DNA from 2 places in the Comamonas sp. wu1-DMT genome. Region 2 is predicted to be linked to the other one. Evidence: riboswitches for the same ligand, from Rfam matches in the RefSeq annotation. Region 2 holds a riboswitch; the other holds the start of a gene.
What was found. Region 2 has a riboswitch for S-adenosylhomocysteine ahead of metH (methionine synthase). Riboswitches for the same ligand answer to the same signal wherever they lie in the genome.

Region 1 (7,938 bases), on a different contig from region 2:
ATACCTCACGCAAAAAGAGGCTGCGCTGACGGTGCTCGACACCCACGGCGGCGCCGGCCTGTACCGCCTGGACGGCGACTACGCCAGCAAGAGCGGCGAGGCCGAGGAAGGCGTGCTGCGCCTGGCTGCCGCCAAGGAGGCCGAACTGGCCCCTGTGCTGCAGGACTATCTGCAGATGGTGCGTCGCTTCAACCAGGGCAATGCCATCCGCAACTATCCCGGCTCGCCCTTCATCACCCAGGCGCTGCTGCGCGGTCATGACCGTCTCAAGGCCTTTGAGCTGCACCCCACGGACATGCGCTCTCTGACCGGCAACATGGCCCAGCTGGAGGTCAGGCGCCAGGTCGCCATCCTGCATGAGGATGGCTTTGAAGGCGTGAAGAAATTCCTGCCTCCGCCATCGCGCCGCGCCTTGCTGCTCTGCGATCCGAGCTACGAATTGAAGACCGACTACGGCCGTGTGCTGGACATGGCGGCGGACGGTCTCAAGCGCTTTCCCACAGGCACTTACGCCGTCTGGTACCCCATCATCCCGCGCCCCGAAGCCCATGATCTGCCCAAGCGGCTCAAGACCATGGCCACCAAGGCTGGCAAGAGCTGGCTGCATGCAACGCTCACGGTCAAGAGCAACAAAACCTCCGAACGCGGCGGCCTGCCCGCCAGCGGCATGTTTCTGATCAACCCGCCGTTCAATCTCAGGGATCAACTCAAGCCCGCCATGCCGCAGCTGGTCAAACTGCTGGGTCAGGACAGCAATGCAGGCTTTACGCTGGAGTCTGGCGGCTGATTGGCGGCTGTAGGCCGGCCCTTGCCGGCCCTCTGCAGTCCGGGCGCGCCAGCTTCACTGGCCGCACCCCTTCAACAGCAACAATGGTTCAGCGCTTGCGCTTGGCGGTCTGGGAGACCTTGCGCGCGGGCTGATTCGCGGATGCCGCGCGCGTCTTGGAGGCGGCAGCGCCCTGCGCCACACTGGGATGGCGCTTCTTGCCCGAAGCATTGAGCGTGGCCGGGCATTCGTCCTCATCGGCGTCCAGCTGCCACAGCTCCACGGGCTTGATGCCCAGGCCCAGCATGCCCAGCTCCTGGGCCGCGGCCTTGCTCAGGTCGATGATGCGACCTGGCGCGAAGGGGCCGCGGTCATTGATACGCACCACCACGCTCTTGCCGGTCACGGAGCTGCGCACGCAAACGCGCGTTCCGAAAGGCAGGGTCTTGTGCGCTGCCGTCATGTCCATGCTGTCAAAGCGCTCGCCGCTGGCCGTCTTGCGGCCGTGGAACTGCCCGCCATACCAAGAGGCCAGGCCCTCCTGGTCGCTTTCTCGCGGAGGGCTCAGCTCGTACTTGCTGCTGTCTTCGGGCAGGTCTGCCTTGTCGGCATCCGCAGGCTTGTTGGCCTTGACACCCAGGCCTTTGTCGCGATAGTTGCTGCGCGCATAGGCGTCGGGCAGCAGGGGGGCGGAGACCGTGGGCTGCGCGCCCTTTTTTCGGGGCTGGCTCTGAACGACGGGGGGCTGTTCCTCGGGCTTTTCCTGCAGCGGAGCACAGCCGGCCATGGTCGCGGTGACGACGGCAAGACCTATCCACTGACAACAACGCAAGCGCCAAAATTTCGGTTGCACGGGCGCAATCTCCTTGAAAGCTCAAGTGAGAGCCGCCCAAGACCGGCCGCCTCGCGGCCGGCAAGCTTTTGGCTTACAGACCCAAACGGTCGCAGATCTCCAGAGTGGCGACGCTCTGGTTCATCGTATAGAAGTGCAGCCCGGGAGCACCCTGGCTGCGCAACTGCTCGCATAGATGAGTCACGACATCCAGACCGAACGCACGAATGGAAGCGGTGTCATCTCCGAACGCCTGCAGACGCAGACGAATCCAGCGCGGAATCTCGGCACCACATGCATCCGAGAAGCGCATCAGCTGTGTAGAGCTGGTAATCGGCATGATTCCTGGCACGACCGGCACGTCGAGCCCCAGAGCCCTCACCTCATCGACAAAGCGCATGTATGCGTCGGCATTGTAGAAGTATTGCGTGATGGCAGAATCTGCACCAGCGCGCACTTTAGCAACAAATGCGTCCAGATCGCTGCGAGGGGACTTTGCTTGGGGGTGAGTTTCAGGATAGGCGGCGACTTCGATGTGAAACCAGTCGCCGAACTCCTGGCGCACGAAAGCCACCAGATCACTGGCGTACTGGAACTCGCCGCCCAGGCCGTAGCCGCTGGGCAGGTCGCCGCGCAAGGCGACGATGCGCTTGACGCCCATGGCCTTGAGCTCGTTCAGCTCGGCGCGCACTTTCTCATGCGTGGCGCCGATGCAGGAGAAGTGCGAGGCCGCGCCCACACCTTCGTTCTGGATGTCGCGCACCATGGTGAAGGTGCCGACCTGGGTGGAGCCGCCCGCGCCATAGGTCACGGAGCAGAACTCGGGCTTGCGCGCATACAGGGCCTGGCGCACGCCCACATGCTTGGCAGCGCCCTCGGGCGTCTTGGTGGGGAAAAACTCGAAGCTGACGGGAAAGCTCATGGCGGTCTATGTCTCTGAATCCTGGGTCATGGGCGGGCTCCGAAGGCTCGGCACCCGCCACGCTCTTGTGCTCAGCGCGGCTTGCGCTTTCTACTCAACGCTTGTTGCGCTTTTTGCTCAGCGCTCGTTTCGCTTTTTCTGCTTGCTGCGGGCCGGGCCGGGCTGGCCGAAGCTGGCCACCTCGGGGTCTTCATACAGCTCCTGCTTGGCGCGCTGGGCCTTGATGTCGGCACGCGAAGGGCGCTTGGCGGCTGCCTTGACGGCCGGCCTGGCTGCAGCCGCTTCGTCTGCAACGACGGGGGCCGGAGCCTTGACTTCAGCGCCCTGCTGGGCCCAGACAAAGAATTCGTGATTGCCATCGCCGCCCTCTATGGGCGAGTCCAGCCACTGCTTGACGCTCAGCCCCAGATCGCCGAGGCAGTCGCGAATGCGCTTTTCGACCTCGGCGTACAAGGCCGTGTCGCGCACGATGCCGCCCTTGCCGATCTGGCCGGGCTGCAACTCGAACTGCGGCTTGACCAGCATCAGCAGCTGGCCATGAGGCTTGAGCAGCTGCACCACGGCAGGCAGCACCAGGGTCAGCGAGATAAAGGACAGATCGCCGGTCACGAAATCAAAGGCCGGGCTGATGTCGATATTTTCGGTACCGGGCTTGCGACGCAACTCCACCGGAGCCAGACCTTCGGCCCGGGCCTTGGCCTTGGCGGCGCGCTCGGCTTTGAAGCTCTCGACATCCTGTTCCTTGGCGTCGTCGCTGTCGTCATAGTCCTCATCGACCTGACCGCCGTTGCGCATCCAGGCATAGGGAGCGACGGGCTGGGTGTCGTTGTCCTCTTCTTCCTCGATGACTTCGCACAGCGCCTCGTCGCAGGCCTTCTCCAGCAGCTCGGGCGTCAGCGCGCGGGCGTTGAAGCCCTCGACGCAGACCACGCGTTCGTCATTTTTCAGGCGCTCGTGCAACTGGCCGTGGCCCACGTCGATGCCGATGACCTGGGTCGCACCGGCCTGCAGCAGGCAATCGGTGAAGCCGCCCGTGCTCTGGCCCACATCCAGACAGCGCAAGCCCTTGACGCTCAGGCCGGTCGCGGCCAGCGCGCCCTCGAGCTTGAGCCCGCCGCGCGAGATGTATTTGGCCTCGGCGGCGTCCAGCAGCTGCAGCTCGGCACCGGCAGGAATGTCATCGCCGTTCTTGGCCACTTTCTTCCATGGCGCCAGCGGCGTCAGGCGCCACTCCACACCCGAGGCGATCAGGCGCTGGGCCTGGGAACGGGTGGCAGCATGACCTGCTTCAACCAAAAAAAACATCTGCGCGCATAGCGTCGCTTCCTTTGAAATAAACCGGCGCCAGGCGCTGCACAAAGGTGCAGCGGGCAAAAGAAATCTTTTGAGATAGCAGCCTACGCTTGATACATCTTGATTTCAGATAAATATTCACCTGAAATCTATGTATGACGTGCGCAAGCAGCTATTAAATTTAAACCACGACAGCCGCTCACTAATACTGGCAGAGCCTAGCAAAGTGACAGCGAGCAAGCGCCGCCGCGCAGCAAAGCTGTCGTCCCCCTCCCCTAGCGCGCAGCGCGTAGAGAGAGGGGGAAGGCGCGGGGCCGCCCAGGCAAAGCGCCTCAGGGGGGTGCTATTAATAACGATAAGTTTCAGGCTTGTAAGGGCCTTGCTTGCTCACGCCGATATAAGCGGCCTGCTCGTCGCTCAGTTCGGTCAGCATGGCGCCGACCTTCTTCAGGTGCAGGCGGGCGACCTTTTCGTCCAGGATCTTGGGCAGCACATAGACCTTGCCCACTTCGTAGGCGTCGGGGCGGGTGAACAGCTCGATCTGCGCCAGGGTCTGGTTGGCAAAGGAGTTGGACATCACAAAGCTGGGGTGGCCGGTGGCGCAGCCCAGGTTCACCAGACGGCCCTTGGCCAGCAGGGTGATCTTCTTGCCGTCGGGGAACTCGATCTGGTCGACCTGGGGCTTCACTTCTTCCCACTTGTACTTCTCGATCGAAGCCACATCGATTTCGTTGTCGAAGTGACCGATGTTGCAGACGATGGCCTGATCCTTCATGGCAACCATGTGCTCGTGGCGGATGATGTCCTTGTTGCCGGTGGTGGTCACGAAGATATCGGCCTTGTCGGCAGCGTATTCCATGGTCACGACCTTGTAGCCTTCCATGGCGGCCTGCAGGGCGTTGATGGGGTCGATCTCGGTCACCCAGACCTGGGCCGACAGCGCGCGCAAAGCCTGGGCGGAGCCCTTGCCCACGTCGCCATAGCCGGCCACGCAAGCCACCTTGCCGGCGATCATCACGTCGGTAGCGCGCTTGATGCCGTCCACCAGCGATTCGCGGCAGCCGTACAGATTGTCGAACTTGGACTTGGTCACCGAGTCGTTGACGTTGATGGCGCGGAACAGCAGCGTGCCCTTGGCCGACATTTCGTTGAGGCGGTGCACGCCGGTGGTGGTCTCTTCGGTCACGCCCATGATCTGGGCCGACTTGCGGCTGTACCAGGTGGAGTCCACGGCCAGCTTGGCCTTGATGGCGGCGAAGACGATGCGCTCTTCTTCCGAACCGGGGTTGGCCAGCACGGACAGATCCTTCTCGGCGCGCTTGCCCAGGTGCATGAGCATGGTGGCGTCGCCGCCGTCGTCCAGGATCATGTTGGGGCCTTCGCCTTCGGTACCGGCGGCACCGAATTCAAAGATGGAGTGGGTGTAGTTCCAGTAGTCTTCCAGCGACTCGCCCTTGATGGCATAGACAGGCACGCCGGTTTCGGCGATGGCGGCAGCTGCGTGATCCTGGGTCGAGAAGATGTTGCACGAAGCCCAGCGCACTTGTGCACCCAGAGCCGTCAGCGTCTCGATCAGCACGGCGGTCTGGATGGTCATGTGCAGCGAGCCCGTGATGCGCGCGCCCTTCAGGGGCTGGGCAGCGGCGAACTCCTCGCGCACGGCCATCAGACCGGGCATTTCGGTTTCGGCGATCCTGATTTCCTTGCGGCCCCAGGCAGCCAGGGAAATATCGGTAATGGCCGAATCAGCGGGGTTGAAGCGCACGGCAGCGTTCATGGTTTTCTCCAAATCTTGAATGAAAAACCACGTTCTGCAGCAGAGGGGGAATAAACCGGCTCACCGCACAGAAAGCGTGGGCGAGCGTCGTTGCGGGATGAAATCCGAGCCTCACGCCCCGCGCAGACCAGCTCATGGCTGGCTGGGGAACGCTGCAACGCTCCTCGGATGGACGGCGATTATAAAGGAATCAGCCTTCCAGGCCCACCAAGCGATAACCGACTTGCAACTCGGTTACCAGATGCCGGGGCTGGGCCGGATCGAGCTCTATCTTCTGGCGCAGGTTGGCCATGTGCACGCGCAGATAGTGGGGGCGGTCCAGATATTCAGCGCCCCAGACCTGCAGCAGCAACTGGCGGTGGGTCAGCACCTTGCCATGGCCGGCAATCAGGGCCGCCAGCAGGCGGAACTCTATGGGCGTCAGGTGCACGGCCACTCCGTCGCGCCTGACATCGTGCGCCGCCAGATCCACCACCACCGCGCCGAAACGCGCACAGCTACCGGGCTTGTCTGACGCCGACGCCTGCTGGCGGCGACGCAGCATCACGCGCAGCCTGGCCAGCAGCTCGGGCACGCCAAAGGGCTTGGTCAGATAGTCATCGGCCCCAGCGTCCAGCGCCGCCACCTTGTCCTCTTCCCGCTCGCGCGCGGACAGAATCAGAATCGGCAGCTGGCTCCAGCCGCGCAGCTCGGTAATCACGGTCTTGCCATCGGCATCGGGCAGCCCCAGGTCCAGCACCACGGCGTCGGGCTGGCGGCTGGCGGCCTCGATCAGGCCGCGCCTGGCGGTTTCTGACTCGAACACCTGCCAGCCTTCGTCCTCCAGTGCCAGGCGCACAAAGCGGCGGATGCTGGCGTCGTCTTCAATCAGCAAAATGCGGGGTGCGGCGCTTGTCATGTTCGGATTTGCATGTGATGCACGGGATTGTCGGCTCATTCGTCCATGGCCGGCTGCTCGGGCACGGGCAGCGAGATGCTGAAAACGGTGCCCGGCCCGGGGTCTGCCGCCGCTACCCGCAAACTGCCGCCATGGGCTTGCACAATCCGCTGAGCCAGCGCCAGGCCGAGCCCCATGCCGAACACGGCACTCTCCGCCTGCCCACGCGTGAACGGCTCGAACAGTTGCTCGGGGGACAGATGCACGGGCAGGCCCGGCCCCGCGTCCTGCACGCTCAGCACACAGTTGCCGTCGGCCACGCTCGCTGCCACGGTGATCGTCGTGCCTTCGGGCGTGTACTTGATGGCGTTGTCCAGCAGATTGACCAGCACACGCTCCATCAGCACGGCATCGAGCTGCAGCAAGGGCAGATCGGCCGGCAGCGAGGTCTGCAGCACATGAGCGGCCAGTCGCTCGCGCATCTGCGCCAGCGCGCTGCCCACCAGTTCGTCCACCGGCAGCCATTCACGCTTGAGCTGCACGCCGCCTTGCTGCAGGCGCGCCATGGCCAGCAGGTTGTCCACCAGTTGCTGCAGCGCCTGTGCCTGATTGCGAATCTGCACCAGCATGTGATGCGCCGGCCCCTGCGGCGCATGTGGCAAGGCCGCCTGGGCCGCGCCCAGGATGCCCGTCAGCGGCGTGCGCAGATCATGCGAGACGGCCGAGAGCAAGGTGTTGCGCATGCGCTCGCCTTCCATGGCGATCTGGGTCTGCTGCGCCACCTCCACAAAATGCACACGCTCCAATGCCAGGGCGATCTGGCTGGCACAGGCTTCAAGCAGACGGCGCTCCTCGGGCACTCGCAATCGTTGCGGCGCACGCAGCTGCAGCACCAGCACGCCACGCGAACGCACGGGCGCCATCAGCGGCACATAAAGTGCCGGCGCAGCTGCCAGGGTATCGGTTCCATGGCCGGCCATCTGGCCATGCTCCATGCTCCAGCGACCCACGCTGGTGTCGATCTGAGCTTCGCTGCCAGGCGCCAGCTGCAGGCGCTCATCGGCATCGGGCACCAGCAGCCCGGTCTGGGCATCGAAAACGCCTGAAATCGTGGTCAGCGCGATCTGCGTGACCTGCTCCTGCGTCAGCGCACCCGACAGGTCACGCGCCAGCCTGGCCAGCGCGCCGGCCCGCCTTTCGCGCTCTGCGGCCACGCGCGCCTCGTGGCGCAGCCGCGCCGTGAGCTGGCCGCAGACCAGGGCCACACCCAGCATCAGGCTGAAGGTGAACAGGTATTGCGTATCGTTGACGCTGAAGGAGTTGCGCGGCGGCACAAAGTAGAAATCGAACAGCAGCACTGACAGCAGGGCCGCCCATGCTCCGGGGCCGCGTCCCCAGCGCACGGCGGACAGCACCACCACCAGCAGGAAAAGCATGACGACATTGGCAGGGTCGAACACTCGCAGCAGCA
Region 2 (7,938 bases):
CGCCAGCCAGTCCTGCGCCGAGCACGAACGCATCGTGGCCGCCCTGGAACGCGGCGACACCGAGGGTGCCAAGGCGCTGCTGCTGGAACATATAGGCATGGTGGAACGCTCGCTGGAAATCCGTGCGACCGAGAACGAAGAGCCCGGCGACCGACTGCGTGCCACGCTCGCCCCCGTGCTCAAGCAACGCCTCTGAGCACCGCGCCCCAAGCGAAAAGCCAGGGTCGACCCTGGCTTTTCTCATTTGCGAAGTGCGATCTCGAAGCTGGTTCAGCCCAGATTCGGCGCCAGATAGCGGCGCAGCTCCTCGACATCCATGCCACGTCGCTGGGCCATGTCGGCGAGCTGGTCTTCGCCGATCTGGCCCACGTTGAAGTAGCTGGCCTCGGGGTTGCCGATGTAGAAGCCGCTCACGCTGGATGCGGGGTTCATGGCCAGGCTCTCGGTCAGCGTCATGCCGATCTCATCGGCCTGCAGCGCCTTGAACAGGTCGATCTTGGCCGTGTGATCGGGGCAGGCAGGGTAGCCGGGCGCGGGGCGAATGCCCTTGTAGGCTTCCTTGATGAGCTCCTCGTTGCTCAGGTTCTCGTCTTCGGCATAGCCCCAGAGATCCTTGCGCACGCGCTGGTGCAGGCATTCGGCAAAGGCTTCGGCCAGGCGGTCGGCCAAGGCCTTGAACATGATGCCGCTGTAGTCGTCCAGCGCGGCTTCGAATTCCTTGTCCTTCTTCTCGGCACCGATGCCGGCGGTCACGGCAAACAGGCCGGCATAGTCGGCAATGCCCGACTCCTTGGCGGCCACAAAATCGGCCAGGCAGCGGCTGGGGCGCATCACGGGTCGGCCATCCGGGCCGTCCACGGCCTGCTTTTCGGTCTGCTGGCGCATGCCGTACCAGGTGGTCAGCACCTGGCTGCGCGATTCGTCGGTGTAGAACACGATGTCGTCGCCCACGCGATTGGCGGGGAACAGGCCCATCACGCCATTGGCCTGCAGCCAGCGGCCGTCGATGATCTTCTGCAGCATGAGCTTGGCATCGGCCAGCACCTTGCGCGCCTCCACGCCCACGACCTCATCGTCGAGGATGGCCGGGTAGGGACCCGCCAGATCCCAGGTCTGGAAGAACGGGCCCCAGTCGATGTACTGGGCAATTTCGGCCAGGTCGAAGTTCTTGAACACGCGGCGGCCCAGGGTGCGCGGCACCACAGGCGCATGGCCCACCACGGCAGCATTGGCTCTGGCCTGCTCCAGCGTCCACAGCGGCGTCTTCTTCTTGTTGGCATGCTGGGTGCGCACCTTGTCGTAGTCGGCGCTCAGCTCGTCCAGATAGGCCTGCTTGCCGTCGCCCAGCAGGCTCTGCGCCACGCTGACCGAGCGCGAGGCATCGGGCACATAGACCACGGGGCCGTCGTACTTGGGGGCAATCTTCACGGCCGTATGCACACGCGAGCAGGTCGCGCCGCCGATCAGCAGCGGAATCTTCTTGATGCGGAAGTAGTCGTCCTTGTCCATCTCGCCGGCCACATACTGCATCTCTTCGAGACTGGGAGTGATCAGTCCCGACAGGCCGATGATGTCCGCGCCCTCGGCCTTGGCACGCGCCAGGATCTCGTGGCAGGGCACCATCACGCCCATGTTGATGACCTCGAAGTTGTTGCACTGCAGGACCACGGTGACGATGTTCTTGCCGATGTCGTGCACATCGCCCTTGACGGTGGCGATGACGATCTTGCCCTTGCTGGTCACGTCCATGCCCGCCGCTTCCTGCTGGCGCTTCTCTTCCTCGATATAGGGCACCAGGTGGGCCACGGCCTGCTTCATCACGCGTGCGGACTTGACCACCTGGGGCAGGAACATCTTGCCGGCGCCGAACAGGTCGCCGACGATATTCATGCCGTCCATCAGCGGGCCTTCGATCACGTGCAGCGGGCGACCGCCGCCCTGCACCACGATCTGCTGGTAGGCCTCTTCGGTGTCTTCGGTGATGAAGTCGGTGATGCCGTGCACCAAAGCGTGCGACAGACGCTCACCCACGGTCTTCGGTGCCTCCGGCGTGCCGCGCCACTCGAGCTTCTTGCTGTCGTCCTTGGCAGCGCCCTTGGCGCTGTCGGCGATCTCGAGCAGGCGCTCGGCCGCATCGGGGCGGCGGTTGAGTACCACGTCCTCCACGCGTTCGCGCAACTGGGGCTCCAGGTCATCGTACACACCGACCATGCCGGCATTGACGATGCCCATGTCCATGCCCGCCGCAATCGCGTGATAGAGGAACACCGTGTGGATGGCCTCGCGCACGGGGTCGTTGCCACGGAACGAGAACGAGACATTGGAGACGCCGCCCGAGACCTTGGCACCGGGCAGGTTCTGCTTGATCCAGCGTACGGCCTCGATGAAATCGACGCCGTAGTTGTTGTGCTCTTCGATGCCGGTGGCCACGGCAAAGATGTTGGGGTCGAAGATGATGTCCTCGGGCGGGAAGCCCACTTCGTCGACCAGAATGCGGTAGGCGCGTTCGCAGATCTCGATCTTGCGCGCAAAGGTGTCGGCCTGGCCTTTTTCGTCAAACGCCATCACCACGGCGGCAGCGCCATAGCGCTTGACCAGCTTGGCGTGCTTCTTGAACTCCTCGACGCCCTCCTTCATGGAGATCGAGTTGACGATGCCCTTGCCCTGCAGGCAGCGCAGGCCGGCCTCGATCACGTCCCACTTGGAGCTGTCCACCATCACCGGCACCTTGGCGATATCGGGCTCGGAGGCAATCAGGTTCAGAAAGCGCACCATGGCGGCCTTGCTGTCCAGCATGGCCTCGTCCATGTTCACATCGATGACCTGGGCGCCGTTTTCCACCTGCTGGCGCGCCACGGCCAGAGCCTCTTCGTACTGCTCGTTGAGGATCAGGCGCGCAAAGGCCTTGGAGCCGGTGACGTTGGTGCGCTCGCCCACGTTGACGAACAGCGTCTCATCGCCGATGAAGACGGGCTCCAGGCCGGACAGGCGCATGGGAGGAATGGCAGTGGAAGGGGTAGCAGCGGACATCAGCTCACCTGTGTGAAAACCAGAAACAGAATCGAAAACAGGTGAGCGCCGTTGTGAGTGCCAGCAGATCGTCAACCAGATCTGCGACCCCGAGCCTGACGGGTCAAACATCTCTGGGATGACCGGCTGCAGCGCTCCTCGGGGTGAAGCCCGTCATTCTACGGCGAGGGCGGGCAATCGGGGCTTCAAGGCGCTTTGCCCCGCGGCTGTGCAGGAGAGCTCTATGCGAATGGCTATAGCAGATTCGACTTTCCACACCCCAAAAACAGGAGCAGGGCAAAAGGTAATTTCGCAGAACACGAATGCAACCATCTCATTTCAAGCATATTCCCGACATGGTGCGCATCCGCAAGGAATGGCGCACACCGCTTTCCTGCTCTCAGGCAGCCCGGCACCGGCGGGTCCGCCTGCCATGAGTGGACAAGCACCTACAGCCCCTATCTTTGAGTCTTTGGCACCATCGACAGCAAATGTCTGGTCCATGTGCTCAGCCGTGCACAGCCGATTGCCAGCCATGACCGGGCAGGCCATTCAGCCCTCGCATGGAACACCCAGGAGATCCTATGAACGTGACCTTCGGCGCGTACTACACCCTCATCATGGCCGTGCTTGTGCTCATGCTTGGCAAGCTCATGACAAGACATATCCGCTTTCTGCGCGACTTCAATATTCCCGAGCCTGTCTCCGGCGGCCTGGTCGTGGCGGCCATCATCTTCATGCTGCATCAGACCACGGGACTGGCGCTGAGCTTCGAGGGCAGTCTGCAGTCGGCGTTCATGCTGGTGTTCTTCTCGTCCATCGGCCTGAGTGCGAACTTCGCGAAGCTGCGTGAGGGCGGCTCTGCGCTGTTCCTCTTCCTGGGCGTGATTGCCGTCTTCATCATCATGCAGAACATCGTGGGCGTGAGTCTGGCGTCCGTGCTGGGACTGGACCCGCTGATCGGCCTGGTCGCGGGCTCCATCACGCTGGTGGGCGGTCACGGTACGGCCGGAGCCTGGGGCTCGGTGCTGGAAAACCAATACGGTCTCACGGGAGCCACCACCCTGGGCATTGCCTGCGCCACTTTCGGCCTGATCATCGGCGGCCTGGTGGGCGGCCCGCTGGCCAAGCGACTGATCACGCGCCATCAGTTGGCCCAGCCGCTGACCGAGTCCGAGCAGCTGCGCGCCGATGCGCCCACGGTCAGCGAAGGCAGCGAGGTCGCCAACTTCGAGTCGCCCAACAAGGCACCGCGCCTGATCACGGCCGATGCTGCAGTGGAAACACTGGCCCTCTTCGCTGGCTGCCTGGCCTTTGCCGAATTCATGACTGGCCTGACCATGGGAACGGTCATCCAGCTGCCTACCTTTGTCTGGGCGCTGGGGGGAGGCGTGATCATCCGCAACGTGCTGGACTATATGTTTGGCTTCAAGGTCTTTGACCGCGCCATCGACGTCTTCGGCAATGCCTCGCTGTCCATGTATCTGGCCATCGCGCTGCTGTCGCTCAAGCTGTGGGAGCTGACCGACCTGGCCGGCCCGCTGATGGTCATTCTGGCCGCGCAAGCCATCGTCATGACGCTGTATGCGGCCTTCGTGACCTTCCGCATCATGGGCAAGAACTATGACGCCGCCGTGCTGGCCGCCGGCCACTGCGGCTTCGGCATGGGGGCCACGCCCACGGCCGTGGCCAATATGCAGGCCATCACCAACCAGTACGGTCCTTCGCACAAGGCCTTTCTGATCGTGCCCCTGGTCGGAGCCTTCTTCATCGACATCATCAACGCCTTTGTGCTGCAGGCCATGCTCAGCATTCTTCGCTGACCGCTACATCAGCCCCCCAAAAAAAGCGTGTTCCTGTTTGACAGGAACACGCTTTTTTCATGGCTGCTTGCGCTTTCAGGGCAAGCGTCAGAGGCTTGTGCGGCTCAAATCATGCAGCCACGGCCTGGGCCGAAGCCGGCAGGCCGAAGATGCGGTCGAACGCCCAGTTGAAGGCAAAGGTGTAGACCATGAAGAACACCAGCAGACCGGCTTCCATCACTGCAGCTTCCCACAGCGAGATGCCGAACCACCAGGCCATCAGCGGGATCAGCATGGCGGCGATGCCGCCTTCGAAACCGATGGCATGCACCACGCGGCGCATCAGGGAGCGGCCCTTGACACTCTGGCGCGATTCCCATTTCTCGAACAGGTGGTTGAAGCTCAGATTCCAGCAGATCGCGATCACCGAGGCAGCCACGGCCATGACGCCGGAATCGCTGGCCTTCTGGCCGATGGCCATGAAGATCAGGCTGGAGACGATGATGGCAATGATTTCGTACAGACCCACATAGAGGATGCGACGTTTGGGACCTTGAAGGCCCTTGGCCTTGGCGGGGGTGGCAAAAGCGGCGGTATTTTTGAGAGAAACGGCAGAGGAAGAAGCGGATGCCATCGCTGAGGCTTGTTGAGACATGGGCTGCAGTGTATGTTCTATAAATTGAAGATAAAAGTCAGTTCCTTTCAATTTTTCTGACAGATCGACACCATGCCCTTTAGCGCCGACCAGGTTCCGCTGTTTCTTGCCGTGCTGGATGCCGGCTCTTTCTCGGCGGCTGCACGCAAGCTGGGGCGTGTGCCCTCGGCCGTCAGCATGGCCATTGCCCAGTTGGAGGCAGAGCTGGAACTGCAGCTGTTTGACCGCAGCGGACGCGAGCCCGTGCCCAGCGCCGCCGCCCGCGCGCTCGAGCCGCAGGCGCGCCTGCTGGCCGAGCAGTTGCAGCTGCTGAACTGGCAGGCTCAGGCGCTGCATGCCGGGCTGGAGGAAAGGCTGACGCTGGCCATCGCCCCCGAACTGCTGGCCACGCACTGGAGCGAACCGCTGAACCGGCTGGTGCGCGAGTTTCCTGCGCTGCCGATTGAGGTGCTGGCAGCACCCCAGGCAGATGCGCTGGAGCTTTTGCATGCCGGCCGCGCCCATCTGGCCCTGGTGTTCGAGCGGCCCGCCATTGACGGGCGCGAGGGTTTCCAGGAAATGGGCCGCGAGACGCTGGTGGCCGTGATGTCGCCGCAGTTCGAGCTCTGGCAGCAGGCGCTGGCCGAGCATGAGCAGGGCCGCACCACACGGCCACAGCTCACGGTGGAACAACTGGCTGCCACGCGTCAGGTACTGGTGGCCAGCCGCGACCCGCAGCAGACAGACCCGCGCTTTGTGTTTGCGCGCCAGCTCTGGCGCACGGACAGCCACCAGGCAGCGCTTTCGCTGATAAGTGCAGGTCTGGCCTGGGGCTGGCTGCCCAAGGGCCTGGTGGAGTCGCATATCGGCAGCGGTGCGCTGATGGAAATTCCCGTGCTCAACATCAGCAACGGCACGACCTTGTTCGTGGACTGGGTCTGGTCCAAGGAGCGGGCCCAGGGTCTGGCGGCCAGGCGCTTTGTGCAACTGCTGCGCGAGCGCTGAGCTTCCATGGGCTGGCCTCCAACATCTGGTCTTGAAGACAAAAAAGCTTAAGGAGCAGAATGTACAAGCGCCAGCCGCTAGTCATTCCATAGCGAATCAATTTGCACTGCACAGGAGTTTCAATACATGCCCCGTCAGCCCGCCAAAGCCGCCCCCGCTACCTCGTCTGCCGCGCAGGCCGAACCCGATCGCCAGCCAGCGCGCAAGCGCCTGCCGTTTCCGACCAGCGAATCGGTACAGGCCACCAAGGCAGCCAAGCCATCGCCCTCCCGGCCTGTGTCGCGCAAAAAGCCTGCCGCCAAAACCGTGAGCCGGACCGCTGCGCCCACGGCAAAAGCACCCGCCTTGTCCTTGATCTATCCTTTCGAGACCAAGGACAAGGCGCTGCGCAAGCTATGGCAGCCCTGGCAACCGGGCCAGCCACGGGACAGTCGTTTGACCACCGGACACCCTCGGCCCGCAGTGGAGTTGCAGAAGTTCGACCCGTCCGCCAAGCCCTTCTCCTCCGACAAGGGCAAGCAATATAACAAGGACAGCGTGAACCAGCTGGCCGAGGCACTGGACGGGCTGCAGAATATTTTCTATGCCGACCGGCGTTTCAAGCTGCTGGTCATCCTGCAGGGCATGGATGCCGCGGGCAAGGACGGCACGCTGCGCGCAGTCTTCGGTCGCATGTCGCCGCTGGGCGTGCGCACCGTGGGCTGGAAGGCGCCCACCGAAACCGAGAAGGCGCATGACTATCTATGGCGCATTCACCAGCAGTTGCCAGGTGCGGGCGAGATCGTGCTCTTCAACCGCAGTCAGTACGAGGATGTGCTGGTGCCCGTGGTCAACGGCTGGCTCACGCCCGAGCAGCAGACCCAACGCTATGCGCAGATCAACGACTTCGAGCGCATGCTCAGCGAGACCGGCACGGTGATCGTCAAGTTCATGCTGCACATCAGCAAGGACGAACAGCGCGAGCGGCTGCAGCAGCGGCTGGACGACCCCTGCAAGCACTGGAAGTTCGACGAGAACGACCTCAAGGTACGCGCTCAGTGGGACGACTACCAGCAGGCTTACGGCCAGCTGCTGGGCGCCACGCACACGCCCTGGGCACCCTGGACCATCGTGCCCGCCGACTCCAAGACCCACCGCAATCTGATGGTGGCCACGGTGTTGCGCGAGGTGCTGGGCAATTTGGAGCTCAAATATCCGCCCGGGGCACCGGCGCTGGATCACATCAAGGTCCGGTGACGCACACAGCTCCCGCCGCCATCAGAGCTCGCATATAGCTCTCAAAAAGAGAGCTGTTGGCGTTTGTTCTCAATGATTTTCAGATTAAAAAGCATCTGAAGTCATTCATCAAAAGGCGCTAGCAGCTCCTGTTTTTGAAAACTACCGGGACAGATCAGAACTGCCAGCCCAGTGCGCCCAGGCCATCGAACTCCATCTCGAAGCGATCGCCGGCTTGAAGCGGCATGCAGCCGCACCAGGTTCCCGTCGTCA

Region 1: it holds a riboswitch for S-adenosylhomocysteine, as region 2 does, so the genes downstream of both, ahcY (adenosylhomocysteinase) here and metH (methionine synthase) in region 2, are expected to answer to the same signal.

Annotation. Positions count from the first base shown of each region.
Region 1 is NZ_JBANEM010000002.1:332,982-340,919, forward strand. It holds gene V8Z78_RS05610 (23S rRNA (adenine(2030)-N(6))-methyltransferase RlmJ) at 1-787, shown strand, start outside; gene V8Z78_RS05615 (septal ring lytic transglycosylase RlpA family protein) at 876-1,553, opposite strand; gene metF (methylenetetrahydrofolate reductase [NAD(P)H]) at 1,693-2,520, opposite strand; partial or broken gene V8Z78_RS05625 (TlyA family RNA methyltransferase) at 2,638-3,835, opposite strand; gene ahcY (adenosylhomocysteinase) at 4,160-5,590, opposite strand; S-adenosyl-L-homocysteine riboswitch at 5,666-5,762, opposite strand; gene V8Z78_RS05635 (response regulator) at 5,781-6,488, opposite strand; gene V8Z78_RS05640 (DUF4118 domain-containing protein) at 6,524-7,938, opposite strand, start outside.
Region 2 is NZ_JBANEM010000006.1:138,861-146,798, forward strand. It holds gene V8Z78_RS11005 (GntR family transcriptional regulator) at 1-196, shown strand, start outside; gene metH (methionine synthase) at 271-3,030, opposite strand; S-adenosyl-L-homocysteine riboswitch at 3,067-3,176, opposite strand; gene gltS (sodium/glutamate symporter) at 3,594-4,832, shown strand; gene V8Z78_RS11020 (PACE efflux transporter) at 4,942-5,445, opposite strand; gene V8Z78_RS11025 (LysR family transcriptional regulator) at 5,539-6,450, shown strand; gene V8Z78_RS11030 (PPK2 family polyphosphate kinase) at 6,577-7,686, shown strand; gene V8Z78_RS11035 (fumarylacetoacetate hydrolase family protein) at 7,841-7,938, opposite strand, start outside.